One region of the Mesorhizobium sp. M1406 genome, then DNA from elsewhere that is predicted to be linked to it. Evidence: predicted binding sites of a transcription regulator. Region 1 holds the regulator's gene; each other region holds the start of a gene.
What was found. Region 1 encodes PhoB, which activates phosphate uptake and scavenging genes when phosphate is short. Its sites were predicted from a motif close to TGTCATNNANCTGTCAT; they were not measured.
Positions count from the first base shown of each region.

Region 1 (9,656 bases):
TGCCTGAGGATCGATTGTTCCGATCGAAACCGGGCGAGCCTGGCGTTGAATTCCTTCTGCTGTTCTTGAACCAGAGTCTCGAAATCGTGCTGGAACGGTGGTGGCGCAGCCTCCGCGATTGGCGCAAGCCGGTCCAGTCCGTCGCGCTCCGCCTCCAGCCGCGAGGCGCTGGCCTTGAGCGCGACAGACTGTCTCGCCAGTCGGTTGAGCTCGGCTTGCGCGGCTGTTCGATCCAGTATGATCAGATCCTGGGCCTGTTGCACGCGATCACCTTCATGAACCAGCAATTCCTGGATGATGCCGCCTTCGGGATGCTGAATGAGAATGTTGCCGCCCGTCGCCGAGATCGTGCCTTGCGTGATCACCGCTCCGGACAACGGTGCACTGACCGCCCAATAGCCAAGGCAACCCACCAATATTGCTATTGCCGCGTATCCGGCGAATGCCACCCGCCGGATGTCGGTGCGTGCTTTGCCTTCCCAGACAAGACTCTGTGCTGCCATCTTCTAGGATCCAAAGCGGACGCTATGAGGGGTGCTGCGGATCGTCGTGGCAAAAGACCCTGTCACCACCGTGTCGCGCTGTGGGGGAAGGCCGTTACCGGCAATCGACCGCCGCAATACGTCGCCGCTTGGACCGAAGGCTTCGATCACTCCACCGCGCAGAAGCATCACGCGGTCGCAGGCCGCGGCGATCGAAGGGCGGTGCGTTATCAGGATTGTCGTAACGCCCGCCGCTTTCGCGGCGGCAAGCACTTCTTCGAGCGCGGCTTCGCCGCTGCCGTCGAGATGGGAACTGGGCTCGTCTAGAACCAGAATACGCGGATTGCCGTAGAAGGCGCGCGCCAGCCCGATCCTTTGGCGTACGCCGCCCGACAGTGTTCTGTCCGACGGACCTATTTTGGTCTGATAGCCGTCTCGCTGCTCCAATATCAGCTCATGCGCCTGGGCATTCTTTGCCGCTTCGACGATCGAGGTGTCACTTGCATCGGGTTCAAAGCGGGCGACATTTTCCGCGATCGATCCGGGAAAGAGTTCCACCTCCTGAGCGAGGTATCCGATATGACGGCCAAGCTGCTTCTCGTTCCAGGTTCTGAGGTCGGCGCCGTTGATCCTGATGCAGCCGCTGGTCGCTTGGATCGCACCGACAAGCAATCTTGCCAGGGTGGACTTGCCGGCTCCGCTTGGACCTATTATCGCAACCGCTTCGCCGGCGCCGATGTGGAAGTTCAGTCTCTTGATGATGGGTTCGGTGCCGGGCGTGGCGTTCGGCGCGACAAAGATCAGGTCCTGCACGACGATTTCGCCCGACGGATCCGGCAATGTCAGTTTTTGCGTTTGTGCCGGATGGGCGGAAAGCGCCTTGTCCAACCGCTTCCACGATCGTCTGGCGTCGACGATCTGGCGCCATGAACCGATCAGTTGGTCGAGCGGCTGCAGCGCGCGGGACGACACCAGGGAAGACGCGAAGATCATCCCGGCCGTCATCTTCCCTTGCAGCACGAGCCATGCTCCGACACCCAGTATCGCCAGCTGAAGCATCATGCGTACGGCTCGCGACGTTCCGCTGAAAATCGCGTTGGCCATGGACGAACGGTCATGAAGAATTAGCGCCTCCGCCACGTGCCTACCCCAGACGCGCGCGGCGTTTTGGACCATGCCCATGGCGAGCAGCGTCTCCGCGCTGCGGGCAAAGGCCTGCTCCGACAGGCTGGCGACAGCCGAACGTTCCGCGGACAAAGCGTCGTTCCTGCCGACGGCAAGCTGATTTGCCACGACCAGCGCAAGCAACAGCGCAACTCCTGTCAGCGTAAGCCAAAACAGAAAAGGATGGATGAGGTACAGCAGGGCGAGGAAGAACGGAGCGAACGGCAGGTCGAACAAGACCGCCGCGCCGCGTGACCTGATGAAGGCGCATACCGAGGCAAGGTCGCGCAGTGGAGACAGAGCTGCGCCGCCGGCGTACTTAGCCTCAAGCGAGACGGCGAATGTCCTCGCGCCCAATCTGTTGTCGACCGTGGCTGCAACGCGCTGTGTGTAAACGGAGCGGACCGTATCGAGGAGACCGAGAAAGGCGAGCGCGAGAACCGCGATAGCAGAGAGGTAGAAAAGCGTCTCGACGCTGGAGGACGGCAGGACGCGGTCATAGACCTGCAAGAGATAGAGGGGGATCACCAATAGCAGGATGTTGATGAGGAACGAGAAAACACCGACATCTACGATGGCGCGCCTCAAGACTGCCCGCAGACCAGACTGTGCAATCATTCCCGCGCTCCCAACGGCTCATGGCCCCAACGTGAGGGCGTCGCTTAGACCGAATGGTCGGCCGCGATGTCCAAGGGGTGGTGCTGCAGGTCGTCCAGCGTATAGGCGCGGATGTAGTCGATTTTCATCTCCGCCGGCGTCGCCAGATGGTCAGGAGGCTGGCCGGCAATGCCGCCCACCGCGAGATTTGCCAATATGTACATGGGGTCGTGCATGTCGGACGGCGTTGCCGCTTGGGCGACCTTTACACCATCGTAGGTCCAGACAAGCTCATCCTTCGTCCAGAGCAGGCCATAGGTGTGGAAACCGTCGGTGTCCGCAACGTTCACCGTGGACGAAACCTTCGTGTGCGCTCCCGTCTCATTGGTATGCGCCGTCATGTAGAGCGTGTTCAGGTCCTGGCCGCGCGTTTCGACAACGTCCAGCTCCGGCGGCCACGATCCGTCTTCCGGAAGCAGCCAGAAGGCCGGCCATGCTCCGGCTGTTTCGGGCAGGTCCGCCCGCATTTCGAAATAGCCATAGGCTTGCGCGAAGGTGTCGTGCGTCGTCAGGATCCCCGAGGTGTATTCGTAATTGTTGATCAGAGGCTTGATGTCCTCCGGCGCCTGCGCCGCGGTGATGGTGAGGACGCCGTTTTCAACGCTGAACGGGTGGACGGAACTCGTCGGGCCATAATTGGCGTCGACATACCATTGCAACTCGCCATTGCTGCTCAATGTGCTGCCGTTCGGCGCTCCCCACCAGAAATTGGAATTCCAGGTGCCGTCCTGTCCGTTCCGAAGGCTCAGCGTGTTAAATTCGTCGGAGAAGGACAGCGTCATTCCGGACTTGTCTATCGGCAGCTCGAACTGGGTGGGCTGCAACTTGTCGATGGTCGTATTCTTGAACACCAGGATCTCGTCGGATCCGAGGTTCAGCATCACGTTCGATTCCACCTGAACCATCTGTGAACGGACGGCATCGAACGAAGTGAAGTCATAGCCGTTAAGGCGGACCGTATCGGTCGCACCGAAATCGAAGATAAGATCACTTCCATTTCCTTTAGAGATGGCGAAAGTGTCGGCGCCGTCTCCGCCGATCAGGACATCGTCGCCCTTGCCGCCATCCAGCGTCTGATGACCCGACCCGCCCTTGATGATGTTGTCCAACGCATTTCCGAACGCATATCGATTGGCGCCGGTAACGACGAGGTTCTCGAAATTGTCGGGGAGCTTGTAGCTCATCCATGTGTCGATCGTGTCGATTCCTGCCCCAGGATCCTCGACCACCTTATTGTTGGTGGAATAGAGGTGATAGTAGTCGTCGCCGGCGCCACCGTAGATCGTGACCTTGACGCCGGTGTCTCCCCAGAAGGAGTCGTTGCCGGAGGTGCCATGCAGTTCCGGTCCAGACCCAGTGGCCGAGAACCAATGAGTGGAAGCGCCGGTGTAGGGAAGAGGGATGCCTTTGGCGTTTACGACGGTGCTCATCAGAAATCCTTCCTCATGGTATCCGACCTGGTGAAATCATTCGATACGAGTCCCAGCGACTGCTTCCCAAGCAACGTTGCAACGGATGAAATAGTTCCAGGGAATCGTCATCCGATCCGAGATAATATTGACCATTCGGCGCACATACACTGAATAAAGAGAAGGAATCCGTCCTCCGTCAAAAATGTAATTTTAATAAAATTCTATATTTATGTGAAAGTCGCGTGCTTTGACGGATATAGATAAATGCATTAGTTCAATCCTCGCTAGAAGGAGCACGATTTGGAGGGCAGAGTTTTACGGGCAAAATGGCGATTATGACCGACTAATCGCGAACCGTTCTTCCCGCGGCCAGCCGGACACAACAGCAGTTTGAGAGATCGCAGAGCAATCGAGTTGTGAGGGGACCGACCAGTTAGCCACGCACAATCAATTCCAGCATGGCTCACTCCGCTGCGGACGTTTCGCTGCGACCGGGCAACGACCGCGAAGGGTCGGTTAAAGATTTCAATCCCGCCTGCTTGAATGTCCGCCATCGCTTTTTGGATGCCAGAAGCCGCCTGTCGCCTTGGCCCAAATGCGGTCATTCGAAAACTGATGGGATGACCGCTCCTGTGCGCCACATGCTCGTTCTCCACCGATGAGACGAATGCAACATTCCACCCTTCGCGGCCGTTGGCGACCGCCTGCTGACCGAGCTTGAACCTGGGTTCCGATTTATCGGGATGGGATGGGAATTAATCTTCCCTGATCGCGTAGCCTGCACCTCGAATGGTGCGGATGACGTCGGGCATGCGGCCGTTGTTGACCGCCTTGCGCAGCCGGCCGACATGCACGTCCACCGTGCGTTCGTCGATGTAGATCGTCTCGCCCCAGACATTGTCGAGCAGCTGGCTGCGCGAGAACACGCGGCCGGGATGGCGCATCATGAATTCGAGCAGGCGGAATTCTGTCGGCCCGAGCCGGATCTCGCTCTTCTTGCGATAGACCCGGTGCGATTCTCGATCGAGCACGATGTCGCCGACCTTCAGCACGCTGGACAGCACTTCCGGCTTGGCACGGCGCAGCAGCGCCTTGACCCTGGCCATGAACTCCGGCGTCGAGAAAGGCTTGACCAGATAGTCGTCGGCGCCGGTCGAGAGGCCGCGCACGCGGTCGCTCTCCTCGCCGCGCGCGGTCAGCATGATGATCGGCAGCCGCTCGGTCTCGGGGCGCATTCGCAGGCGCCGGCAGAGTTCGATGCCGGAAACCGCCGGCACCATCCAGTCGAGCACCAGAAGGTCGGGAACGTTCTCCTGCAGCCGGATCTCGGCCTCGTCGCCGCGCGTCACCACCTCGACCTGATAGCCCTCGGACTCCAGATTATAACGGAGCAGCACGCCTAGCGGCTCCTCGTCCTCCACCACCATGATGCGTGGCGCGATCATCGGCTGGTCACCCCTATCGTCATGCCGCCGGCGCGGACATTGTCGTCTCGTCCTGCTTCGGACGATTGGCCGGCAGCTGCGTGCCGGTCAAAACATAATAGGCATTTTCCGCGATGTTGGTGACGTGGTCGCCGATGCGCTCGAGATTCTTGGCGCAGAACAAAAGATGCGTGCACGCGGTGATGTTGCGCGGGTCTTCCATCATATAGGTGAGAAGTTCGCGGAACACGGAGGTGTATTTGACGTCGATGCGTTCGTCGTCGGCACGCAGTTTCGCCAGCGCGGCGGCGTCACGCGCCGCATATTCCTCGATGACGCCCTGCACCTGGATCAGCACCAGCTGTGCCATTCCATCGATCGAGTGCGAAAGGTCGCGCGGCGTAACGCTGAGGCCGACAGTGCCGACGCGCTTGGCGATGTTCTTGGCAAGGTCGCCGATGCGTTCGAGATCGCCGGCCATGCGGATCGAACCGACGACATGGCGCAGATCGTCGGCCATCGGCTGCCGCTTGGCGATCAGCGTGATGGCGCGGTCGTCGAGCTCCCGCTGGCGCGCGTCCATGATCGCGTCGTCAGAGACGACGCGCTGTGCCAAGGCGTTGTCGGAATTCAACAGCGCCTTGGTCGCACCGCCGACCATCGAGCTGGCGAGATCGCCCATGTCGCTGATCAGTTTGCTGATCTGACCGAGATCCTCGTCGAAAGAAGCGACTGTGTGTTCGCTCATGATCCTGTTCCTCGTATGCCTGAGCTCAGCCGAAGCGGCCGGTGATGTAGTCCTGCGTGCGCTTCTCGCGGGGCGACGTGAAGATCTTCTCGGTGCGGTCGAACTCGACCAGCTCGCCCAGATACATGAAGGCCGTCTGCTTCGACACGCGCGCCGCCTGCTGCATGTTGTGGGTGACGATGACGATCGTGTAGTCGGCTTGCAACTCGTCGATCAGCTCCTCGATCTTGGCGGTCGACAGCGGATCGAGCGCCGAGGCGGGCTCGTCGAGCAGGATGACTTCCGGCTTCACCGCCACGGTACGGGCGATGCAGAGTCGCTGCTGCTGGCCGCCTGAGAGGCTGAGGCCGCTGGCGTCGAGCTTGTCCTTGACCTCGGTCCAGAGTGCCGCGCGCTTCAGCGCCTGCTCGACGCGGCCGTCCATCTCGGATTTGCTCAGCTTCTCGTAGAGCCTGATGCCGAAAGCGATGTTTTCATAGATCGACATCGGAAATGGCGTCGGCTTCTGGAACACCATGCCGATCTTGGTGCGCAGCAGGTTGAGGTCCTGCGAGCGGTCAAGAACGTTCTGGCCGTCGAGCAGCACCTGACCTTCGGCCGTCTGCCTGGGATAAAGCTCATAGATGCGGTTGAAGACGCGCAGCAGCGTCGACTTCCCGCAGCCCGAAGGCCCGATGAAGGCGGTGACGCTGCGCTCCGGCAAGGACAGCGTGATGTCCTTCAGCGCCTTCGATTGGCCGTAGTAGAAATTGAGGTTCTTGACCTCGATCTTGGCCTTGGCGGTGGCCTCGGCGGCGATCGTCATGTCTGGAGACAACATCTGGCTCATTTGTCCTCTCTGCGTCCGGTCAGGCTGCGCGCAACGATGCTGAGCGCGAGAACCGTCAATGTGATGATAAGTGCGCCGGTCCAGGCCAGTTGCTGCCATTCCTCGTAAGGGCTGAGAGCGAATTGGAAGATGGTGACAGGCAGGCTGGCCATCGGCGCGTTGAGATTGCTCGACCAGAACTGGTTGTTGAGCGCCGTGAAGAGCAGTGGTGCCGTCTCGCCGGAGATACGGGCGATCGACAGCAATATGCCGGTGACAATGCCGGAAAGCGCGGCGCGGTAGGCGACCGACTTGATGACCACCCAGCGCGGCGCGCCGATCGCGGTGCCGGCTTCGCGCAAGGCGTTCGGCACCAAATTGAGCATGTCTTCGGTGGTGCGCACCACAACCGGAATGACGAGGATGGCGAGCGCGACAGCACCGGCGATTGCCGAGAAATGCCCCATCGGCCGCACCATCAGTTCGTAGACGAACAGGCCGATGATGATCGACGGCGCCGACAGCAGGATGTCGTTGATGAAACGCACCACGGTGGTCAGCTTGGAAAAGCGACCGTATTCGGCCATGTAGGTGCCGGCCAGTACTCCGATCGGCGTGCCTACGATGACGGCGATGATCGTCATCACCACGCTGCCATAGATGGCGTTGAGCAGGCCGCCGGCGTCGCCGGGAGGCGGCGTCATCTGCGTGAAGACGTCAAGGGACAGGCCGGCGGCGCCCTTGTAGACCAGCGCGCCGAGGATGAGCGCCAGCCAGGCAAGTCCGATGCCCGCCGCAGTGACGCACAAGGTCATCATCACGGCATTCTTCCTCTTGCGGCTCTGGTGAAGCGATGTGGCTGTCGACATCGGTCAGGCTCCGGTGCGGGCGTCGATGCGCATCAGCATGTAGCGGGCGATGGCAAGGATCAGGAAGGTGATGACGAACAGGATCAGGCCGAGCGCCACCAGCGAAGACGTGTAGAGGTCGCCGACGGCTTCGGTGAATTCATTGGCGATGGTCGCGGAGATCGTCGTTGCCGGCGCGAACAGCGAGGTCGAGATGCGGTGCGCGTTGCCGATGACGAAGGTCACCGCCATGGTTTCGCCGAGCGCGCGGCCGAGGCCGAGCATGACGCCGCCCATGATGCCGATCCTTGTGTAGGGAATGACGACGCGGCGGGTCACTTCCCAGGTCGTGCAGCCGATGCCGTAGGCGGATTCCTTCAGCACCGGTGGCACCGTGTCGAAGACGTCCTTGGTGATCGAGGTGATGAAGGGCAGCACCATGATGGCCAGGATCAGCGACGAGGTCAGCAGGCCGATGCCATAGGGCGGACCGGCAAACAGGCTGCCGAGGCCGGGAATGCCGTGGAACACGCCGATGATGAACGGCTGCACGATCGTCTGCAGGAACGGCGCCAGCACGAACAGGCCCCAGATGCCGTAAATGATCGAGGGGATGCCGGCCAGCAGTTCCACCGCCATGCCGATCGGCCGCCGCAACGGGCGTGGGCAAAGCTCGGTGAGAAAGATGGCAATTCCGATGCCGAGCGGCACGGCAATCAGGATGGCGATGGCCGACGTGATGATGGTGCCGTAGATCGGTGCCAGCGCGCCGAACTTCTCCGTCACCGGATTCCAGCTTTCGCTGGTCAGGAAAGAGAAGCCGAAGGTCGACAGGGCTTGCCAGGATCCGGCAAACAGCGAGATCGCGACGCCGCCAAGCAGGACCAGCACCAATATGGCGGCGGCCCGGGTCATCCCGTGGAAGATTGCGTCGGTCAGCGCGAATCGTCTGACGATCGCATCGCGCGAACCTCGAATGGCTGGCAAGGCTTCCTGGACAGCGCTCATGTGAAGCTCGGCTCTTTGAGTTGAGGAAAAAGGAGCGCCGCGCCGCGGCGCTCCTTCAAAGGTTATTACTCGCCTGCGTAGACGGGCTTCCCGTCGGCCTGGATGTCGGCCTTCCAGGAGGTCTTGATCAGGTCGACGACGCTGTCGGGGATCGAGACATAGTCGAGCGCCTTGGCGGTTTCCTTGCCGTCCTTGTAGGCCCAGGCAAAGAACTTCAGCGCTTCACCGGTGGCGGCGGCATCGTCGGGAACCTTGTGGATCAGCACCCAGGTCGAAGCAGCGATCGGCCAGCTGGTGTCGCCGGGTTCGTTGGTGATGATGACGTTGAAGTTCTTCGCGCCTTTGAAATCGGCATTCGAAGCAGCCGCACCGAAGGATTCGAGCGACGGCTCGACGACCTTGCCGGCGGCATTCACCAGCTTGGAGTAGGAAAGGCTGTTCTGCTTGGCATAGGCATACTCGACGTAGCCGATGCTGCCGTCGGTCTGCTTGACGGTATTGGCGACGCCTTCGCTGCCCTTGGCGCCTACGCCCGTAGGCCATTCGACGGCTGTATCCGAACCGACCTTGTCCTTCCAGTCGGGCGACAGCTTGACCAGATAGTTGGTGAAGTTGAAGGTCGTGCCCGACCCGTCCGAGCGATGCACGACGGCGATCGCGGTGGACGGCAGGGTCAGGGTCGGGTTCAGCGCCTTGATCGCAGCATCATCCCAGGTGGTGATGGCGCCGAGGTAGATCTGGGCCAGGGTCGCGCCGTCAAGAACCAGTTCGCCCGGCTTGATGCCGGTCAGGTTGACGATCGGCACGATGCCGCCCATCACCATCGGGAACTGCACGAGGCCGTTCTTTTCCAGGTCGGCATCGGACATCGGCTTATCGGTGGCGCCGAAGGTCACGGTCTTGGCGATGACCTGCTTGATGCCGCCGCCCGAACCGATCGACTGGTAATTGAGGCCGACGCCGGTGTCTTTCTTGTAGGTGTCGGCCCATTTGGCGAACACCGGATAGATGAAGGTCGAGCCGGCGCCGGAAAGATCAGCTGCCATTGCCGCGGAAAGGGTGAAAGTGGACGCCGTAGCCATTGCGATCGCAACGGCCGCCGAGC
Region 1 is NZ_JAMYKW010000001.1:269,571-279,226, reverse strand. Features, by position in the region: gene NKH03_RS01415 (HlyD family type I secretion periplasmic adaptor subunit) at 1-503, opposite strand, end outside; gene NKH03_RS01410 (type I secretion system permease/ATPase) at 507-2,264, opposite strand; gene eglC (endo-1,3-1,4-beta-glycanase EglC) at 2,309-3,733, opposite strand; gene phoB (phosphate regulon transcriptional regulator PhoB) at 4,471-5,160, opposite strand; gene phoU (phosphate signaling complex protein PhoU) at 5,180-5,887, opposite strand; gene pstB (phosphate ABC transporter ATP-binding protein PstB) at 5,913-6,716, opposite strand; gene pstA (phosphate ABC transporter permease PstA) at 6,713-7,564, opposite strand; gene pstC (phosphate ABC transporter permease subunit PstC) at 7,568-8,551, opposite strand; gene pstS (phosphate ABC transporter substrate-binding protein PstS) at 8,617-9,656, opposite strand, start outside.

Region 2 (9,656 bases), on a different contig from region 1:
CACCTGCGGCAGACCGGCAAAGCGCACCCGCTCGAACCAGTTGGCGCCGACCGCCCTCAGGCCTTCCTCGGCGCGCATGTCGATGTTCTCGTTGATCTCGTAGAACAGCTTGCCCAGCGCGCCGATCGAATGCAGGCCGATGGCGATGATGGCGGCGATCGGGCCGATCGAGACGATGGCCGCGAACAGGCCGGCGATGACGATCTCGGGAAAGGCGCGCAGCAACTCCATGAAGCGCTTGACGATCAGCCGCAGCACCGGATGCGGCGTCAGGTTGCGCGCCGCGATGAAGGAAAACGGCACGGCAAAGACGAAGCCGATGAAGGTCGAGACCAGCGCCACGTTGAGCGTGGTCAGCATCAGCTCGAAATATTCGGGGATGTAGAAGTCGCCCCAGACATAGGCTCGGCCAAGCGGAAAGTTGAATTCCTGGGTACCGGTGTCATGCGGGGAAGCGATGTCGAACATCGCCCGCCAGACATCGTTCCAGTCCTTGGGGACGAGCCAGCTCAGGAAATCCAGCAAATGCGGCAGCCGGTCGAAGAAATGCCCGGCATTGGCCTCGTCGGCGAACCACATGGTGCCGCCGAGCGCGACAATGAGCAAGCCGACACCGATGGCGGTGTAGAGCCGGCGCAAGGACGTCTGGCGACGCCAGGCGTCGGCCATCTGGTGAGTGGTGCCGGAAGGGGCTGTCACGGAAAGGGTCATGATCGGACATGCAAGAAGGGCGGCGTTTTCTCGACGCCGCCCTTCCTGATTTTTGCCGTTAGCCGCCGATGGCTGCCTTACGAGCTTCGACGATGACGTTGTAGAAGTCTGCCTTCACTGGGACGTAGCCGGTAAAATCGCCGCCTTCGACGCCTTCGAAGCAAGCCTTGTCCTTCTTGGGCAACTGCGTGAAGAAGTCGGCGAGCTTGGCGGTCATGTCGTCGCCGAGCGCGGTGCGCACGACCAGCGGGCCGTTCGGGATCAGGCCCGAGCGCCAGACTTCGACGAAGTCGTTGGGGTCGACGGCGCCCTTGGCGACTTCCTTGTGGAAGGTGCCGGAGGTGTAGCCGTCCTTGAAGTCGCCGATGCCGGAGGAATCATCCACCGCCACGTCGACCTTGCCGTCGCGCACGGCTAGCACGTTGTTCTCGTGACCGCCGTTGAACTGGGTCGAGGCGAAGAAGGTTTCGTTCGAAGCGCCGGTGTCCTTCGGGATCTGGGTCAGCGGGATCAGATAGCCGGAGGTCGAATCCGGATCGGCGTAGCCGAGCTTCTTGCCCTTGGCCGACTTGATGTCGGTGATGCCGGAGGATTTCAGCGCCAGGCCGATCGAATAGTAGCCGGTGGCGCCGTCGGTCTGCTGGGTGGTGAGGATCGGGGTGACCGCCTTCGGATCCTTGAGAACGACGCTGGCGTAGCCGGAAGCGCCGAGTTCGGCGAAGTCGAGCGTGCCGCCGAGCAGGCCCTGGATGACGCCATCATAGTCGGCGGCGGGGAACAGCGAGACCTTTTCGAAGCCGAATTCGGTCTTCAAATGGTCGGCGAGGCACTGGTAGTTGCGCAGCCGGTCGGTTTCGTTTTCGCCGCCGAGAATGCCGACGCGAAATTCCTTCATATCGGCCGCGTGGGCCATGCTGCTCGCCATGGCGAGCACCGAAACGGCGCTGAAAACCATCTTCCTGAACATCTGATATCTCTCCTGTAGGTTCCGGCCCCGCGCCGGCAGCGTTCTTGAGTTTGACTCTGCCCTTGACGTGGGCTGGCGATCCCGACCGCTCTCTTGTTTGTCCATGATCTCCGGACAAAACGGGTTCCCGTTTGTCCGAGAAAACCGGATTCCACTTTTCGGGATCATGGACTCAATATCCCGGAAATGCGGGTTCGAGCGGTCCGGCGGATGCGGCGATCTTTCGGCTGAAGGCAACGCTGGTCGAGGTGATGGCCTCTGAGATTTCCTGGCCATTGCTGTCGGCGCCATAGACGAGGCGCACGGCCTCGCGGTTGAGCTCTTCCGGTGGGCCGTCGAAGACGACCTTGCCGGCGGCCATGCCGATGATGCGGTTGCAGTAGGTGCGGGCGGTATCCAGCGTATGCAGATTGGTGACGACGGTGATGCCCTCGCGCAAATTTATGTCCTGCAGCGAATCCATCACCACCTTGGCGTTGAGCGGGTCGAGCGACGCGATCGGCTCGTCGGCAAGGATCACCCTGGGCTGCTGCATCATGGCCCGGGCAATGGCGACGCGCTGCTGCTGCCCGCCCGACAAGGTGCCGGCGGGCTGCAGCGCGGTGCAGGCGATGTCGAGCCGCTCGAGTGCCGCGACCGCCTCGGCGCATTCGGCGCGGGAGAACATGCCGAACAGGTTGGCAATGGTCGAACGGTGGTTCAGCTTGCCGAGCAGCACATTGGTCAGCACATCGAGGCGTGGTACCAGGTTGAACTGCTGGAAGATCATGGCGCAGTCGCGCTGCCAGCGCCGCAGCGGCGAGCCGCGCAACTGGGAGACCTCGGCGCCGTCAAAAAAAATCGACCCCTGGCTGGGATCGATGAGACGGTTGATCATGCGAAGAAGGGTTGATTTGCCGGCGCCCGAACGGCCGATAATGCCAACCATCTGACCCTGCGGGATCGCGATGTTGATGTCGTTGACGGCAGTGTTCTTGCCAAATCGTCGGCTGACACCGCGGATTTCGAGCGTGGCAGAGATTGCTGGCATGGGGCAGGTTCCAGTCCGGATCATATTGATCGTCAGGCTCTCGCCTAACGCAGCCACATGAACCTGCCGTGTCGCGGTGATGTCAGTTTTGTTACGCTCCACAGGTGTGGAGTTACGGTCGGCCCAGGACCAGCAGTTCCTCGAAGTGCTCCATGTCCCTGAAGCTGCAGAAGGCCGTAGCCTTGCTTTCGATCACGGGAGCCTGCTGCTCGAAGAGCTTGAGAGAGTCATCGAACAGGTCCTCCCATGCGGCTGCCATGACGATGATGTGAAGAACTATCCTTCGTATTTTTCCAAAAACGCCTCGGCGGACATTTCCCGAAAATCCTCTAGGCAGGCACGTAGCCTGGCATGGTCCCAGTCCCACCAGGCAAGCGCCTGGTAGCGTTCGGCTGTGCGGCGGTCGAAGCGCTCTCGGATCGGCTTGGCCGGCACGCCTGCGACGATGGTGTAGGGGGCGACATCCTTCGAGACGACGGCGCCGGCGCCGACTGCGGCGCCATCGCCGACGGTGACGCCGGGCAAGATGGTCGAGCCATGGCCGAGCCAGGTGTCATGGCCGATGTTGACCCGCCTGGCGCGGCGCTGGGCGAAGAACTCGCTCTCGTGCTCGGCGTCGTCCCAATAATCCGAGGCGCGATAGGTGAAATGGTGCAGCGTCGGCCGCCAGGTCGGGTGGTTGGTGGCGTTGATGCGTACGCTTGCCGCGATGTTGGAAAACTTGCCGATCGTGGCGCACCAGACGGCGCAGTCCTGCATCATGTAGGAATAGTCGCCGAGTTCGCTCTCAGAAACCCGGCTGCGGTCGGCGATCTCGGTCCAGCGGCCGAGGGTCGAGTTCTGCACGTCCGCCGTCGGGTGGACCAGCGGCGCTTCCGAGAGCTTCTTGGTCATGCGGCGATTTTTCCGGGAGCGAAAGCGGTGACGTCGATGATGCGGTCGGCAACCGCCTCGCGCACGTCGTGGTCATGGAAGATGCCGAGCAGGGCGACACCCGCCGCCTTCTTGGCGGCGATGAGTTCGATCACCACGTCGCGGTTCCTGGCATCGAGCGAAGCGGTCGGTTCGTCGAGCAGCAGGATCGGGTGCTCGGTGATGAAGCCGCGTGCGATGTTGACGCGCTGCTGCTCGCCGCCGGAGAAGGTCGCAGGCGGCAATGCCCAGAGTTTCTCCGGCAGGTTGAGCTGCGCCAGCAAAGCGCGTGCCTTGCCGCGGGCAATCTCGCGGTCCTCGCCACGCTCGACCAGCGGTTCGGCGACGACATCGAGCGCCGAGACCCGCGGCACGGTGCGCAGGAACTGACTGACATAGCCGATCGTTTGCCGGCGTATGGCAAGCACAGTGCGCGGGCTGGCGGTGGCAAGGTCGATCAGCCCGTCATCATGGCTGACGATGATCTGGCCTTCGTCAACGGCATAGTTGCCGTAGAGCATCTTCAGGATCGAGCTCTTGCCGGCGCCGGACGGGCCGCCGAGCACGGTGCATTCGCCGGCCCTGATCGAGAACGAGACACCGGCGACGACGGGCAGTTTGATGCCGTCGCGCAGATGCATGGTGAAGCTCTTGGCGACGTCTGAGACAACAAGCGGCGTTGGCATGATTTACACCTGCAAGATCGAGGAAACGAGCAACTGGGTGTAGGGCGCGCGCGGATCGTCGAGCACGCGGTCGGTGAGACCGCTTTCGACGACGCGGCCGTCCTTCATCACCATCATGCGCTGCGACAGGAGCCGTGCCACCGCGAGGTCGTGGGTGACGACGATGGCCGCCAGACCAAGATCGGTGACCAGACCGCGCAGCAGGTCGAGCAGGCGCGCCTGGACCGAGACGTCGAGGCCGCCTGTCGGCTCATCCATGAACACCAGCCGTGGCCCGGTGACGAGATTGCGGGCGATCTGCAGGCGCTGGCGCATGCCGCCGGAAAAGGCGCGCGGCTCGTCGTCGATGCGGTCCTCGTCGATCTCTACACGCGACAGCCAGTCGACGGCGGTGGCGCGGATCTTGCCATAGTGACGGTCGCCGACCGCCATCAGCCGCTCGCCGACATTGGCGCCCGCCGACACCGTCATGCGCAGGCCGTCGGCGGGGTTCTGGTGGACGAAACCCCAGTCGGTGCGCATCAGGAAGCGGCGCTCGGCCTCGCTCATGCGATAGAGCTCGCGGAACTGGCCATCACGCATGCGGTAGCTGGCGGTGCCGGAGCTCGGCAGCAGCCGTGTCGACAGGCAGTTGAGCAATGTCGTCTTGCCGGAGCCGGACTCGCCGACGACAGCCAGGACTTCGCCCGGCCACAGGTCGAAGGAGACGTTGTCGCAGCCGACGCGCGAGCCGTAGAATTTGGAGAGCGCGGAGACGCGCAGCAGCGGTTCGTCGGTCATCGCGCCGGCTCCATATTCCCTGGGGCAAGATGAGTTTCAGGGGCAAGATGGCCGCGATGGCCGTCCGCCCGCCGCTTCTCACAGTGGTCAGTGTCTGAGCAGACGAACATGTGGCCGCCGTGATCGTCGAGAATGACCTCGTCGAGATAGACATTCTCGGCCGCGCACAGCGCGCAGGGCTGGTCGAAGGTCTGCACTTCGAACGGATGATCCTCGAAGTCGAGGCTGACCACGGCGGTGAAGGGCGGCACCGCATAGATGCGCTTTTCGCGGCCGGCGCCGAACAGCTGCAGTGCCGGCGAGCGGTGCATCTTGGGATTGTCGAATTTTGGCGTCGGCGACGGGTCCATCACGTAGCGGCCCTCGACCTTGACCGGATAGGCATAGGTGGTGGCGATGCGGCCGTGCTTGGCGATATCCTCATAGAGCTTGACGTGCATCAGGCCATATTCCTCCAGAGCATGCATCTTGCGCGTTTCGGTCTCGCGCGGTTCGAGGAAGCGCAGGGGTTCGGGGATCGGCACCTGGTAGACAAGCACCTGGCCCGCGGTGAGCGGATGTTCGGGAATACGGTGGCGGGTCTGGATGATAGTGGCGCTGGCTGTATCGGTGGTCACCGCGACATTGGCGACCTTCTTGAAGAAGGCACGGATCGACACCGCGTTGGTGGTGTCGTCGGCGCCCTGGTCGATCACCTTCAAGACATCGTCGGGGCCGATGATCGAAGCGGTGACCTGGACACCGCCGGTGCCCCAGCCATAGGGCATCGGCATTTCGCGCGAGGCGAACGGCACCTGATAGCCGGGAATGGCAATGCCTTTGAGGATCGCCCGGCGGATCATCCGCTTGGTCTGCTCGTCGAGATAGGCGAAGTTGTAGGTGGCGATGTCTGTCGGTTGAGCGGTCATTCCGCGGCCTCCCTTTTCTCTTCGACCTTCGCAGGGTTCTCACGCGCGTCGTATTCGGCGCGCATGCGGCGCACGAGGTCGAGTTCGGCCTGGAAGTCGACATAGTGCGGCAGCTTCAGATGTTCTACGAAGCCGGTCGCCTGGACGTTGTCGGAATGCGAGATGACGAACTCCTCGTCCTGGGCGGCCGCGACGACATCCTCGCCGAGTTCTGTCGCACGAAGAGCGCGGTCGCACAGCGCCATCGCCATCGCCTTGCGCTCGCTCTGGCCAAAGACGAGGCCGTAGCCGCGGGTGAATTGCGGCGGCGCCTTGGCCGACCCCTTGAACTGGTTGACCATCTGGCATTCGGTGACGCGGACAATGCCGAGCGGCACCGCGAAGGGCAGTTCGGCCACGTCGAGCTCGAGCTCGACCTCGCCGATGCGGATCTCGCCGACGAAGGGATGGTTGCGGGCATAGCCGCGCTGGGTGGAATAGCCGAGCGCCAGAAGGAATCCCTCATCGCCGCGCGACAGCGCCTGCAGGCGAATGTCGCGCGCCATCGGAAATTCCAGCGGCTCGCGGGTGATGTCGCCGGGGACGTGATCCTGCGGCATGTCGCCGTCCGGCTCGATCAGGCCCTCGCGGGCGAGGATCGCCGAGACGCGCGGCATGGCTTGCGCTTCCGTCTCGCGCAGCAAGGGTTCGGCAACATCAGCGCCACCGGCAAGCTCGGGATCGAGCAGCCTGTGGGTGTAGTCGAAGGTCGGGCCGAGCAACTGGCCGCCGGGCAGGTCCTTATAGGTCGCCGACACACGCCGCTCGACCAGCATGTTGGCGGTGTCGATGGGCTTGGTGTAGCCAAAGCGCGGCAGCGTGGTGCGATAGGCGCGCACCAGGAAGATCGCTTCGATCATGTCTCCACGCGCCTGGACGATAGCGAGTGCGGCCAGTTCGCGGTCATAGAGCGAGCCTTCGCTCATCACCCGGTCGACGCCGAGCGCCAGTTGCTCGACGATCTGGTCGAGGCGGAGTGCCGGCACCGAACGGTCGCCGCGCCGGCGGTCGGCAAGCAGGCTGTGCGCATTGGCGATTGCGGCCTCGCCGCCTTTTACCGCGACATACATCTTACGCCTCCGTCGTCTTGATGCGCGTGATGCGCGGCAGGCAGGCAATGCCGTCCGATGTGGCGAGGATGATGTCGACGCCGCGCGGAAAGCGCTTGATATTCTGCTTCCACTGTTCGACGAAATGGCGCGGCATCTGTGCCGGCGCGATCGTGGCGCTGGTTTCGATACCGGGCCCTTCGAGCAACAGCGGCGTGCCGGAGACGAGATCGCTGATCTGCAGGATCAGCGTGGCCGAACGGTCGGGATAGTCCTGGGTGCCTTGCGAAAAGCCGTCGAGCGCCATCATCTCGGCTGGCGTTGCAACAAACGCGAAATGCGCATCGGCCGGTGTGTTGGCCAGCGGCGCGCCGGTGTGGAAACCGAGCCAGGATTTGATGGCAGTGGAAGCCTGCAAAGCCGGATCGAGCCAGAGCGGGGTGTCGTTGTCGCAAAGCGCTAGCGCGATGGCGCCGGCGGTTGCCGATAGCGGCGCCGGCGGGCGGGCGAGGGCCGGCAGCGGCTGCACGCTGCCCGGCCGCGCCATTGCGTCCATGACGGCGCGGAACACGGTCTGTGCGTTGAAGACCGGATCGGCGAAACCGCCGTCTATCGATTGGGCTGCGATGTCCATCAGTCTTCTCCGCGAACCATGGTGAAGAAATCCACCTTCGTTGCCGCCGTCTCGGCGCGGCGTTTTTCATGGACGGTGGTCAGGGCCGACCGGAGAGGGGCAATCAGCCTGGTTTTGACCTCGTTGCGGCGGGCCGGGTCCTGCCACAGTGCGTCGGCGATGGCCGCAAGCCTTGTCTTCTGCTTGTCGCGGCCAAGCGCATAGCAATGGCCGACCTGCCCGGACGGCAGCCGGACGGTGGCGCGGGTGACGGTCGCCTCGCCGACATTGAAGGGCGCGCCGCCACCGCCGATGCGGCCGCGCACGGTGACCACGCCGGTTTCGGGGCCGCGCAGCAGTTCTGCTTCCGAAGGCAGTCCGGCCTCGTTCCAGAGCCGCACGATGTCATCGGCGCTGGATTGCGCCAGTGTTGCCATGGCGGCCTTGCGCTCGGCCTGGTCGCGGGCTTCCTGTCCTCGCATGAGCAATAGTCCTTGTGGCCAAATTCGTCTATTGATATAGACAACTATACAAATTATACCCATTATCTAGCGCGAGTCCATGACGGGTGGATGACAGGGCTAAAAGGCTGGGGGCAATCAATGGTCGGGCGGCTGGCAGCGGACAGCATCGAGCGACGCAGCGGCGTTTCGCTGTGGCGGCAGATCGCCGACAAGATCCTACAGGCGATCGCCATCGGCGATTTCGCCGAAAACGCAGCGCTGCCGCCGGAGGTGGCACTGGCCGAGCGCTATGGCGTCAACCGCCACACGGTGCGCAGCGCCATATCAGCCCTTGTGCAGGAAGGGGTGCTGCGGGCCGAGCAGGGGCGTGGCACCTTCGTGCGGTCGCGCAAGCGGCTGTCCTATCCGATCGGCGCGCGCACACGCTTTTCGACAGGCCTGCAAGGGCAGACGTCGGAACGGCACATCGTCCTGCTTGCCTCCTCGGTCGAGCCGGCCAGCCAGCGCGTTGCCGAGGGGCTGGGGCTCGCCAAGGGGGCCGACGTGATCCGCCTGGAAACGCGCGGCGAAGCCGATGGGCGGCCGGTGTCGCGCGCTGCCGGCTGGTTCGATGCCAGGCGCTTTGCCGGCATCGATGCCGCCATGGCCGAGACCGGTTCGATCACCGCGTCGCTGGCCCGTTTCGGCATCGACGATTATCTCAGGCAATCGACCGTGCTGTCGGCGCGCCATGCCGATGCGGCGGACCTTGCCGACCTCGACCTGCAGCCGGGCGCCATCGTGCTGGTCACGGTCGCTGTCAATGTCACGCCGGACGGCCAGCCGATCCAGTTTTCCGAGTCGCGCTTCCCGGCCGAGCGCATCGAACTCAAATTGTCAGCTCTGTAGGGAGTGCCGACCTTATACGAGACTGTGATTTATCTGACTCACGCTGATATCAGGCCAGTTCGGTCGCGCTCACCTGTCAGCGTCGGCGCATTTGAGAACCGGCTTCGATCTGCGCGGGGCGTCGTCAATTCGGACCGGGTTCACCGCCTGCCGTGTTATGACCCCACCTCGATCACGGCCTTGATCAGGCCGGATTTCTCGTGCGCCCAGCGGGCGAGATCGTGCGGCGTGCCGGCCAGCGTGGTGCGGTGGGTGACGAGCTTGGCCAGCGGCACGGCGCCGTTGCGGATCGAGGCGGCGACGTGATCGAAGTCGGCGCGCAACGCGTTGCGGCTGCCGATGAGCGTCATCTCGCGTTTGTGGAATTCCGGATCGGAAAAGCTGATGTCGTCCTTGACGACGCTGACCAGCACCAATGTTCCGCCATGCGCGACATGGGCGAAGGCCGACTGCACGGACTGGGTGTTGCCGGTGGCATCGAAGACCACATCGAAACCTTCGCCTGATGTCGCCTCCTTGACCAGATCGGGCACCGCGCCGCGCGAGCCGTCGAGGGTTTGGAAGCCAAGCTCGTTCGCGGCGAAGGCGAGCCTTTCGCTGCTCATGTCG
Region 2 is NZ_JAMYKW010000016.1:3,891-13,546, forward strand. Features, by position in the region: gene phnE (phosphonate ABC transporter, permease protein PhnE) at 1-711, opposite strand, end outside; gene phnD (phosphonate ABC transporter substrate-binding protein) at 770-1,678, opposite strand; gene phnC (phosphonate ABC transporter ATP-binding protein) at 1,851-2,708, opposite strand; gene NKH03_RS15700 (DapH/DapD/GlmU-related protein) at 2,985-3,602, opposite strand; gene phnL (phosphonate C-P lyase system protein PhnL) at 3,599-4,306, opposite strand; gene phnK (phosphonate C-P lyase system protein PhnK) at 4,310-5,086, opposite strand; gene NKH03_RS15715 (alpha-D-ribose 1-methylphosphonate 5-phosphate C-P-lyase PhnJ) at 5,083-5,994, opposite strand; gene NKH03_RS15720 (carbon-phosphorus lyase complex subunit) at 5,991-7,103, opposite strand; gene phnH (phosphonate C-P lyase system protein PhnH) at 7,105-7,716, opposite strand; gene phnG (phosphonate C-P lyase system protein PhnG) at 7,716-8,177, opposite strand; gene phnF (phosphonate metabolism transcriptional regulator PhnF) at 8,298-9,047, shown strand; gene NKH03_RS15740 (zinc-binding alcohol dehydrogenase family protein) at 9,203-9,656, opposite strand, start outside.
Region 2: phnF (phosphonate metabolism transcriptional regulator PhnF) is a predicted target of PhoB. The motif match lies at 8,257-8,273, and genes of this name have one in related genera.

Region 3 (9,656 bases), on a different contig from region 1:
CTTCGGCACCAGCGGTCCCGGCTCCCTGCCGGCAAGCTTCAGCCCGAACAATTCGACGATCTGTCCTGAAAAGATGATGACGGCGATGCCGGCGGTGAAGCCGACCGTCACCGGATAGGGAATGAACTTGATGTAGGTGCCGAGCCGGAGATAGCCGATGGCGAGCAGGAAGACGCCTGCCATCATCGTTGCCAGCAGCAGGCCATCGATACCGACTCGGGCAACCGTCGCGGCCACCAGCACGATGAAGGCACCGGCCGGACCGCCGATCTGGAAGCGGCTGCCGCCGAGCGCCGAAATGATGAATCCGCCAATGATCGAGGTGTAGAGGCCGCGCTCCGGAGTCACGCCCGAGGCGATCGCGATCGCCATCGACAATGGCAGCGCGACGATGGCGACCGTCAGCCCGGCGATGGCGTCGGCCTTGAAGTTTGCGAGCGTGTAGCCCTCGCGCCAGACCGTCACCAGCTTTGGTGTGAACAGTTCGGAAAATGTCGGCTTTGCCGATTTGTGGGCCGACTTGTGGACCGTTTGATGCACCGCCCGCTGCGTCTGATCCATGAACTGCCTTCCGCACCCTGAAGGCGGCGGGATCGTCGGCAGGACTGTCGGCGGTCGCCGTCGCGACTTTATGCCGGCTCAGCCTTGGGATCTGGCGGCACGACAGGCCTGAGGCGCACGCCCCGGCCGCCGCGCTCGCTGGTCTGGTTCTCGCCGATCAACTCCACCCCGGCCTCGTCGAGAGCCTGGATGACCTTCATCAGCGTGTCGACCACGCCCCTGACCACGCCATCGCTCGCCTCCATGCGTTGTATCGTTGGAAGCGAAACGCCGGCACGCTCGGCGAGCGTCTTCTGATCGATGCCGGCCAGCGCCCTTGCGGCGCGCATCTGCGCGGCAGTGATCATCGGCCGGAATCCCCGTCTGAGTCTGCAGAAATAATGTATAATACCATCATTATGATGTTTCAAGCATCAATATGAACGTCTGGGACTTAAGCTTCGTCGCCTGACCAGCCATTTTTTCAGATACTTCCCGAGGGTTGCGAGCTAGGGTGTCCCATCTGGAGTGGGAGGTAACGCGTTGACTGTTTTCAAGACCTTCGTGACAGCGGCAGCCTTGCTGTCCGCGGTTTTCCTGCTAACGGGCTGCGGGCACGGGCTGATCAACCGGCTGATCTAATCTCCAGTCTCGCTGTCGCCGTTCGGGCGCTGCCCGCGCCATCGCTGCCACGCTCGGGCAGTGAGCCAGCACAGCATGGCCCAGACGAAGCCGGCGCACCAGCCGGCCAGCACATCCGACGGCCAGTGCACACCAAGGTAGATGCGGCTGATGCCGACCAGCAGCGTCGTCAGCACCGCCAGCGACAGCACATAGATCTTCGTCGTTCGCCCCGGCAGGAAGCGCGCGGCCAGCGCGCCGAGCGTCAGATAGGTCACCGCCGACAACATGGCGTGGCCGCTCGGAAAGGACAGCGTTGTTTCGTTGACGAGATGCGAGACGAGTTCGGGGCGCGGCCGATCGATCCCGGCTTTCAGGAGGCTCGACAGGACCTGACCACCGGCCACCGCCACGAAGATAAAAAGGGCGGTCGCCGGCCTGCGGATAAGCAAGAGATAAAGGATTACCGCCGTTACGATCAGCACCAGCACGCTGCCGCTGCCCAAGCTGGTGATATCGCGCATCGCCCCTTCCAGCCAGGGCGGGCCGATCGGGCTGTCGGGCTGACCCGCCTTGCGGAAGGCGAGCATGATTTCGGTGTCGAAAGCGTGCGGCGTGGTGGCCCGCGCCACCTCCATCAACTCCTCGAAGCCCCACAGGCCGGCGGCGATGGCAAGGCCGGCCAGCAGCACCGGGAATTCGATCCGGTTAAGCAGTGTGTTCGCGGCGTTCTTCATCGGCAACTCGCCTGTTACAACCGACCTTGCAGATAGGGCCCGAGCGTGATCAGCGCCACCGCGGCGATTGCCAGCATGATGCCGGTCGCCTGCAACGCGTTGACGCGCTCGCCGAAGAAGACGAGTGCCACGGCATTCACCGAGACCAGCTGGATGACCGCCGACAGGCTGAACGACACCGACATGCCGAATTCGCGGATCAGCCGCAGCATGATCAGATTGCCCAAGGAATAGAGCGCCAGCGTCAGCAGGATCTTGCCAAGGCTCGGCGCCAGGCCCCATTGCTTGGCCGCGGTGGCCGCCAGCAGGAAAATGACAGTCGAAAAGCCGAGCTGCAGCAATCCCGAAAAACTCAACGTTTCATCCTCTCTCGAACGGCTTCCGCCGCGTGTGTCGCGGACGTTGTTTCCGAAGCGCGCCGGGACGTCAAGCGACCTCGACCAAACGTAAGGTCTTGGCAACGGCAAGACGGAAGCTCAATGTGCTGAAATCGCCCAACCTATCGATTTGAAGGGCGGTCAGGGGATCATGATTCGTATTTTTCAAAACTTGGCGCGGCGCTGGAGCGAGCTTTCCCTTGCTCTGCAATTCGTCGTTGCCGGCGGCTTTGGCCTGCTCGCGGTCATGCTGGTGGTGGGCGCCTGGGTGACGGGTCAGATCCGGGATGGCGTCATCCGCAATTCGGCCGCCACGACGGCGCTGTATGTCGACAGCGTGATCGCGCCCCTGCTTCCCGATTTGCGCAAGCAGCATGAGCTCAGCGACTCCGTCAAGCAGGCGCTCGACGAGACGCTTGGCCAGGGCGCGCTCGGCAAGCGCCTCGTATCGTTCAAGCTCTGGACCCGCGACGGCACGATTCTCTATGCGAAGGAGACGGCGCAGATCGGCCGCCGCTTCGATCCGAGCGACAACCTGCGTTCCGCCTTCGAGGGCAGTGTCGTCGCCGAATTCAATACGTTCGATGACGATGAAGATGAGGAGAGGGCTTCCGGCCTGCCATTGCTGGAGATCTACAATCCCGTGCGCGAGCCGTGGTCCGGCGAGGTGGTGGCCGTCACCGAATTCTATGAGATCGCCGACGACTTCAAAGCCACGCTGGCTTCCGCTTTGTGGTCAAGCTGGCTGGTCGTGGCCGGCGCGACGCTGGCGGCCTTCCTGCTCCTGTCGGGCATCGTCCTGCGCGGCAGCCGCACCATCGACGATCAGCGCGGGGCGCTGCGCCGCCAGGTGTCGGAGCTGCAGGGTCTGGTGACGCAGAACAGCGCCTTGCGACTGCGCGTGCAGAGGGCGTCCCGTCGCGCCACCGCGCTCAACGAAAGATATTTGCGACGCATCGGCGCCGATCTCCATGACGGTCCGGCGCAACTCGTGGCGCTGGCGGCGCTGCGCATGGATAGTCCGGTGTTTTCCGGCGATGGCCATTCGGGTGAAAGCCGCTCGACCGAGGTCGCGATGATCCGCAAGACACTGGAGGATGCGCTGCGCGAAATACGCGGTATCTGCACCGGCCTGGTCCTGCCGCAGATCGAAACGGCTGCCGCGAGCGACATTCTTCGGCTGGCCGTCAACGAACACCAGCTGCGGACGGGAACGTCCGTGACCCTCACGCTGGCCGGGCAGTTGCCAGAACCTGGCGCCTCGGAGAAGATCAGCATCTATCGGTTCGTGCAGGAAGGGCTGAACAACGCCTATCGCCACGCGCGAGGCAAGGATCAGGCGGTGAGTGCCGGGATGAAGGGTGGCAGGCTTTTCGTTGAAGTATCGGATGCCGGGCCAGGCTTCGATCCCGCACGGGACGAGGGCCTCGGGCTCGCCGGTCTCAGAGAGCGGGTCGAAAGCATTGGCGGCCAGTTTGAAACCTTGACCGGGCCGCACGGCACGCGATTGGTGATCCGTCTATCGGTCGAGGAGCAAGCATGACTGGCGCCATTCGCATCGCCATTATCGACGATCATCCCCTCTTTCGCGAAGGTGTGACGCGCAGCCTGTCGGAGATCGGAGGCTTCGAGGTAGCTGGCGAGGGTGCCACGGCGCAGGATGCCGAACGCATCGCCGCGACGGTGCGGCCCGACATATTGCTGCTCGACATTTCAATGCCGGGCGGCGGTCTGGCCGCGGTCGCAAGCATCCTCGCCGGCCATCCGGCCCAAAAGATCGTCATGCTGACCGTTTCGGAGGCCAATGCCGATGTGACCATGGCCCTGAACGCAGGGGTGTGCGGCTATGTCCTCAAAGGTATCGGATCGCGCGCGCTTGCCGACATCCTGCGCAATGTGGCGGCCGGCGAAAGCTATCTTTCGCCGACGCTGTCGGCCCGACTGCTTTCGGATCTCCAGTCCCAGCAGCCGACCAACGGCATAGCGGACCGGCTGCGGCAACTCACCGAGCGGCAGACGGAAATCCTGCGGCTGGTGGCGGAGGGGCTGAGCAACAAGGAGGTCGCTTTGCGGCTGGAGCTTCAGGAGAAGACCGTCAAGCATCACATGACCGGCGTGCTGTCGAAACTCAATGTGCGAAACCGCACCGAAGCAGCCTTGATGATGCGTGAGGCGCGCGACCGCGACAGGAACCAGTCTTAAGCCGCAAAACGAGGTCACCTCCGCCGGGGGCGGCGGAGGTGACATGCGAAGCCGGCCGTTGCCTGTTGGCTAGCTTCACAAGGTCTTGAGACGGCTGACATCGGCCGGCGTGGCCCGGCGGTCGATGATCGTGCGACCGAATGCATCCTCCATCCTGAAACGACCATTCTCGATCTTTTCCGTTATGCCATCGGGATGCCGGACTGTGATCTTGTTGCCTGTCACGTCGACCTCTTTGACATGGCTCGCGCTATTGTCGTTCTTACCTCTGTTGGCTCCCGACTGGCCGGCATTGCCACTGTTGCCATTCCCGCTGCTGCTGTTGCCGCCATTGCCGCCACCGCTGTTGCCGCCGTTTCCACCGCCGCTGTTGCCACCGCCATTGCCACCCTTTTCTGCCTGTGCGCTGGCGGCGTAAATCCCGGGAACGGAGCCGTCGAAGGCAATCTGATAGGGAGCGATGGTCAACGCCAGCGCAGCCGCGGATTTGAGCGCAAGCCGGCAACAACGGGTCGTGAGCGATCTGTGCATCCTGATCTCCGTCGATTGAGCCCGGCCCGCCCACTCTCAAACGCTGCAGTTGCAACCAACATCGCCGAAAGACGTGGTGCCCGGAAGCGACCTCCGACCGTTGCGGTTGTCTCCTAGGACTTTTGGAAGCGCAAGGTTGGACTAAAGTCCTACACATGTGCTAATAGGTGCCGTATGAACGGCGGCGCGACCGCCGATGGCCATCGGGAAACTGGCTTTCCCGATGCCTGGCGGCGGCAGACGCCGGACATCAAGTCACCTCCGCCGGGGGCGGCGGAGGTGACTTGTGAGGCCGGGCCGCTGCCTGCTGGCCTTGCCTCACAATGCCTGGAGGCGACTGAAATCGCGCGCCGTCGCCGGACGTTCGATGGTCGTGCGGCCGAGGGCATCCTTCATCTCGAAACGATCATTCTCGATCTCTTCCGTGGTGCCATCGGGATGCTCGACCTTGATCTTGTCGCCGTCCACCTCGACCTTGTCGCCAGTGGCCGCATTGACATGATGACCGGCTCCGCCGTTGTCGGATCCGGAATTGTCGGTTCCGCCATGGTCGTTGCCGGCGCCATCGCCGCCGCCGCCGGGCCCGGAATTGCCGCTGTTTCCGCTGGCACTTCCACCGCTTCCACCACCGCTGCCATCATGTCCGCCATCCTTGGCGTGCGCGGCCGCGGCAACGATGCCAGAAGCGGAGTCATGGAAGGCGGGTTGATAGGGGGCGACGGCCAGCGCCAACGCCGATGTCGCTCTCAGAGTCAGCCAGCGATAGCGGGTGGGGATCGATCCGCGCATCCCGGTCTTCCTCTTCATCAGGCCGATGCCGAAATTGGCAAGCGGCCGACCATTGCCGGCATAGCGGCTTTGGCATAGGGGGCCTACGACCGATGCCGCGCCAACAGGGACCTTTGCTTGGTCCGATCAGGGACCTTGGTCCTCGCATTGCGCCGTTGCGAAAGGGTCGGCTGCCGAGGTCGTGGAACGCGGTTGAAAGCGGCCTGAGCTGTCACGAAAATGTGATCGATCGGATATAAGGGGTTAAACAGGCAACACGCTCCAGCCATCCCCAAAGCCAGAGGCAAGCCCCAGATGACCGAACATCGCTCTCCCGACGCCCGATTCCGCACCAGCCTGCTCGAGGAAAACGACGGCCCGGCAACCAACCCCACCGACAACCGCACCATGGGCGAGATCATCGCCGCGCGGTTCTCGCGCCGTGGCTTCCTCAAGGGCTCGCTGGCCGTCTCGGCTATCGCCGCCACCGTCAGCCCACTGGCGCTGGTCAGCGCCGACGAGGCCCGGGCTGCGGAAGGCTCGGCCTTCGCGTTCGACGAGTTGGAGGCCGGCATCGACGACAAGCACCATGTCGCGCCCGGCTACGACGCCGATGTGCTGTTGCGCTGGGGCGATCCGCTGTTTGCCGATTCGCCGGAGTTCGACCCGGCGAAACAGTCGGCGCAGGCTCAGGCGAAGCAGTTCGGCTACAACAACGACTATGTCGGCTACATCGCGATCGACGGTTCGGCCGAACATGGCCTGCTGGTCGTCAACCACGAATACACCAACCCGCATCTCATGTTCCCGGGCATCGTCAAGATCGTCGAAAAGGACGGCAAGAAGTCGGCCGAAGTCGCACCGCTCTCGAAGGAGCAGGTCGATGTCGAGATGGCAGCCCATGGCGGCACCATCGTCGAGATCCGCAAGGTCTCGGGCAAATGGCAGGTGGTGCGCGACGGAAAGCTCAACCGCCGCATCACCTCCAACACCGAAATGGCGCTGTCCGGTCCCGTCGCCGGCCACGACCGCGTCAAGACCAATGCCGACCCGTCCGGCGCCAAGGTTTTCGGCACGCTCAACAATTGCGCCGGCGGCGTCACGCCCTGGGGCAGCTATGTGATGGCCGAGGAGAACATCCACGGCTATTTCTCCGGCGACCTGCCGGAGGGCCACAAGGAGGCCGCCAACTACAAGCGCCTGGGCATTCCCGAAGGCGCCTATGAATGGGCCGCGCATTACGATCGTTTCGATCTCGCCAAGGAGCCCAACGAGGCCAACCGCTTCGGCTGGATCGTCGAGGTCGATGTCAACGACCCCACCTCGACGCCGAGGAAGCGCACCGCCATGGGCCGCTTCAAGCACGAGGGCGCCGAATCGATCGTCGCCAAGGACGGCCGCGTCGTCTTCTATCTCGGCGACGACGAGCGCTTCGATTATGTCTACAAATTCGTCACCAAGGCGGCGTTCAATCCGAACGACCATGCCGCCAACAAGGACCTTCTCGACGACGGCACGCTGCATGTCGCCAGGTTCGCCGACGACGGTTCGGTCGAATGGCTGCCGATCGTCTTCGGCCGGGGGCCGCTGACGACCGAAAACGGCTTTGCCAGCCAGGCCGACGTGCTGATCGAAACTCGCCGTGCCGCCGACCTGCTCGGCGCCACCAAGATGGACCGCCCCGAAGACATCCAGCCCAATGCCGTCAACGGCAAGGTCTATGTCATGCTGACCAACAATTCGAAGCGCAAGGCAGACCAGGTCGATGCCGCCAACCCGCGCGCCGAAAACGCCTTCGGCCACATCATCGAGATATCGGAGGATGGCGGCGATTTCGCCGCTGCCAAGGGCAAGTGGGAAGTGCTGCTGAAATGCGGCGATCCCACCGTGGCCGATGTCGGCGCCACCTTCTCGACGGCGACGACGGCCAATGGCTGGTTCGGCATGCCCGACAATTGCGCGGTCGATTCGGCCGGTCGCCTGTGGGTGGCCACCGACGGCCAGGGCCCGAAAGCCACCGGCCGCACCGACGGCCTGTGGGCGGTGGACACCGAAGGGTCGGCGCGGGCGACCTCGAAACTGTTCTTCCGCGTGCCGATCGGCGCCGAAATGTGCGGTCCGCTGTTCGCACCGGACGATCAGACCGCCTTCGTCGCCGTCCAGCATCCGGGCGATGGCGGCGAGGACTGGGAGCCGTTCGGCCGCCCATCCTACTACGAGGACCTGTCGACGCGCTGGCCCGACTTCAAGCCCGACATGCCGGTGCGGCCAGCGGTGGTCGCCATCACCAAACAGGGTGGCGGCAAGATCGCGGTCTGATGTCAGGCACCCGTTCGCACCTCAACGGACCGGCGGAAGCGCGCGAGAACTGGCGCTCACCCTGCTCGCGACGCACAATACCGGAATGGTCGCGGATGACACGCTAGTGGAGGTCGTGGGTTCCGGCGGCTCGAGCCGAAATCAGCGTGAGGCACCGGACGAGGCGCCAGCGGAACCTGCAATCCGTTTGGCGATCGCCTTGGCCAGGATGCCGGCATTGGCGAAACAGCCGCGAATGCTTGGCCGCATGCCGGTAAACCACAGGCCGGGGAATTTCGGATCGGATTGGCCGCCATTGAAGAGCGGAACGCCCTTGCCGTCGAGCACGCCGAGCTTGCCGACCATGGGCTCCAGCCCGGTGCGATAGCCTGTCGCCGCAATGACGATGTCGGGATAGACCAGACTGCCATTGGCCAGTATCACGCCGTCGCGGGTGAATTCCCGTATGGCTGGCACCACGGTAATCTTGCCCGATTTGATGGCGCTGACCGCGCCGTCGTCGGCGGCGATCGCGGTATAGTCAGAGGTCAACCGGCTGGCGCCGCCCGAGGGCGCTGGCGGCAGGCCGAATTTGGTCAAGTCGCCGAAAACCAGGCGCTGCGTTGCCGCCATCACCATATCGGCGATCCACAACGGCAAGCGCGCCATGAGCGGCGAAAGCCTGTGTACTGCGACCTTGCCGACCCGCTTGGGCAGCAAAGCGGGGCCGTTGCGAGCCGACAGCCAGATGGCTGCCGTGTCTATGCCGGCCAGATGATTGAGCGCGTCGAAACCCGAATTGCCGGCGCCTACGACCAGCACTTTTTGGCCTACATAGCCCTGCGCGTCGCCGAAATCCGCCGAATGGATGATGCGGCCGGCGAAATCCTTCATGCCTTTCCATTCGGGAATGAACGGCAGCCTGTCGCGGCCAGTGGCGATGACGACATTGCGGGCAAGGCGCGGTCCGGCGCTGGTCCGCAGCGCCCAATGATCGCCCTTGAAGGTGATCTCTTCGACAGCGACGCCAAACTGCACCGGCAGCCGGTTCTCCCCACTGAAATCATTCATGTGGCGGATGACGGCCGTCCTTTGCGGAAAGGCAGGCGTGCCGGGGGGATAGGCAAGGCCGGGCAGCGAAGAAAGATCGCGGTGGGTGTTGAGATGCAACTGCTGATGCCGCCGATGCCAGGGCTCGGCCAGCCGGCTTTCCTTTTCCAGAATTGCCGTCGGCACGCCGGCGTTCATCAAGGCATGCGCCGCGACCAGCCCGGCAACACCAGCGCCGACGACGATTGCCGGCTCGACCGTTATCGGCAGGTCCGCAACCGATCGGATTGTCGTATCAGTCATTCACCCTCGAATCCCCATTCGACCATTGCAGCAAGCTCGCAGGGTGCTGTAACCGTTTGATCCCGCGCGGGATCCATACAGCAAACCGCCGCCGATTTTCCAGCCATACGATTTTCGAGCCATCCATTGGGCCGCGATTGCGCTCTGTATGGCATATGCGCGATATCAGCGGTAATCAGGTCGCGGCAATGTGATTGATTCGAGGCCTTGGGGGCTGGTCTCTGTCATC
Region 3 is NZ_JAMYKW010000080.1:1,378-11,033, forward strand. Features, by position in the region: gene NKH03_RS31290 (SulP family inorganic anion transporter) at 1-561, opposite strand, end outside; gene NKH03_RS31295 (helix-turn-helix domain-containing protein) at 630-908, opposite strand; gene NKH03_RS31300 (phosphatase PAP2 family protein) at 1,179-1,898, opposite strand; gene NKH03_RS31305 (hypothetical protein) at 1,913-2,254, opposite strand; gene NKH03_RS31310 (sensor histidine kinase) at 2,427-3,818, shown strand; gene NKH03_RS31315 (LuxR C-terminal-related transcriptional regulator) at 3,815-4,477, shown strand; gene NKH03_RS31320 (hypothetical protein) at 4,553-5,008, opposite strand; gene NKH03_RS31325 (hypothetical protein) at 5,327-5,797, opposite strand; gene NKH03_RS31330 (PhoX family protein) at 6,092-8,095, shown strand; gene NKH03_RS31335 (flavin-containing monooxygenase) at 8,237-9,427, opposite strand.
Region 3: NKH03_RS31330 (PhoX family protein) is a predicted target of PhoB. The motif match lies at 6,007-6,023, and genes of this name have one in related genera.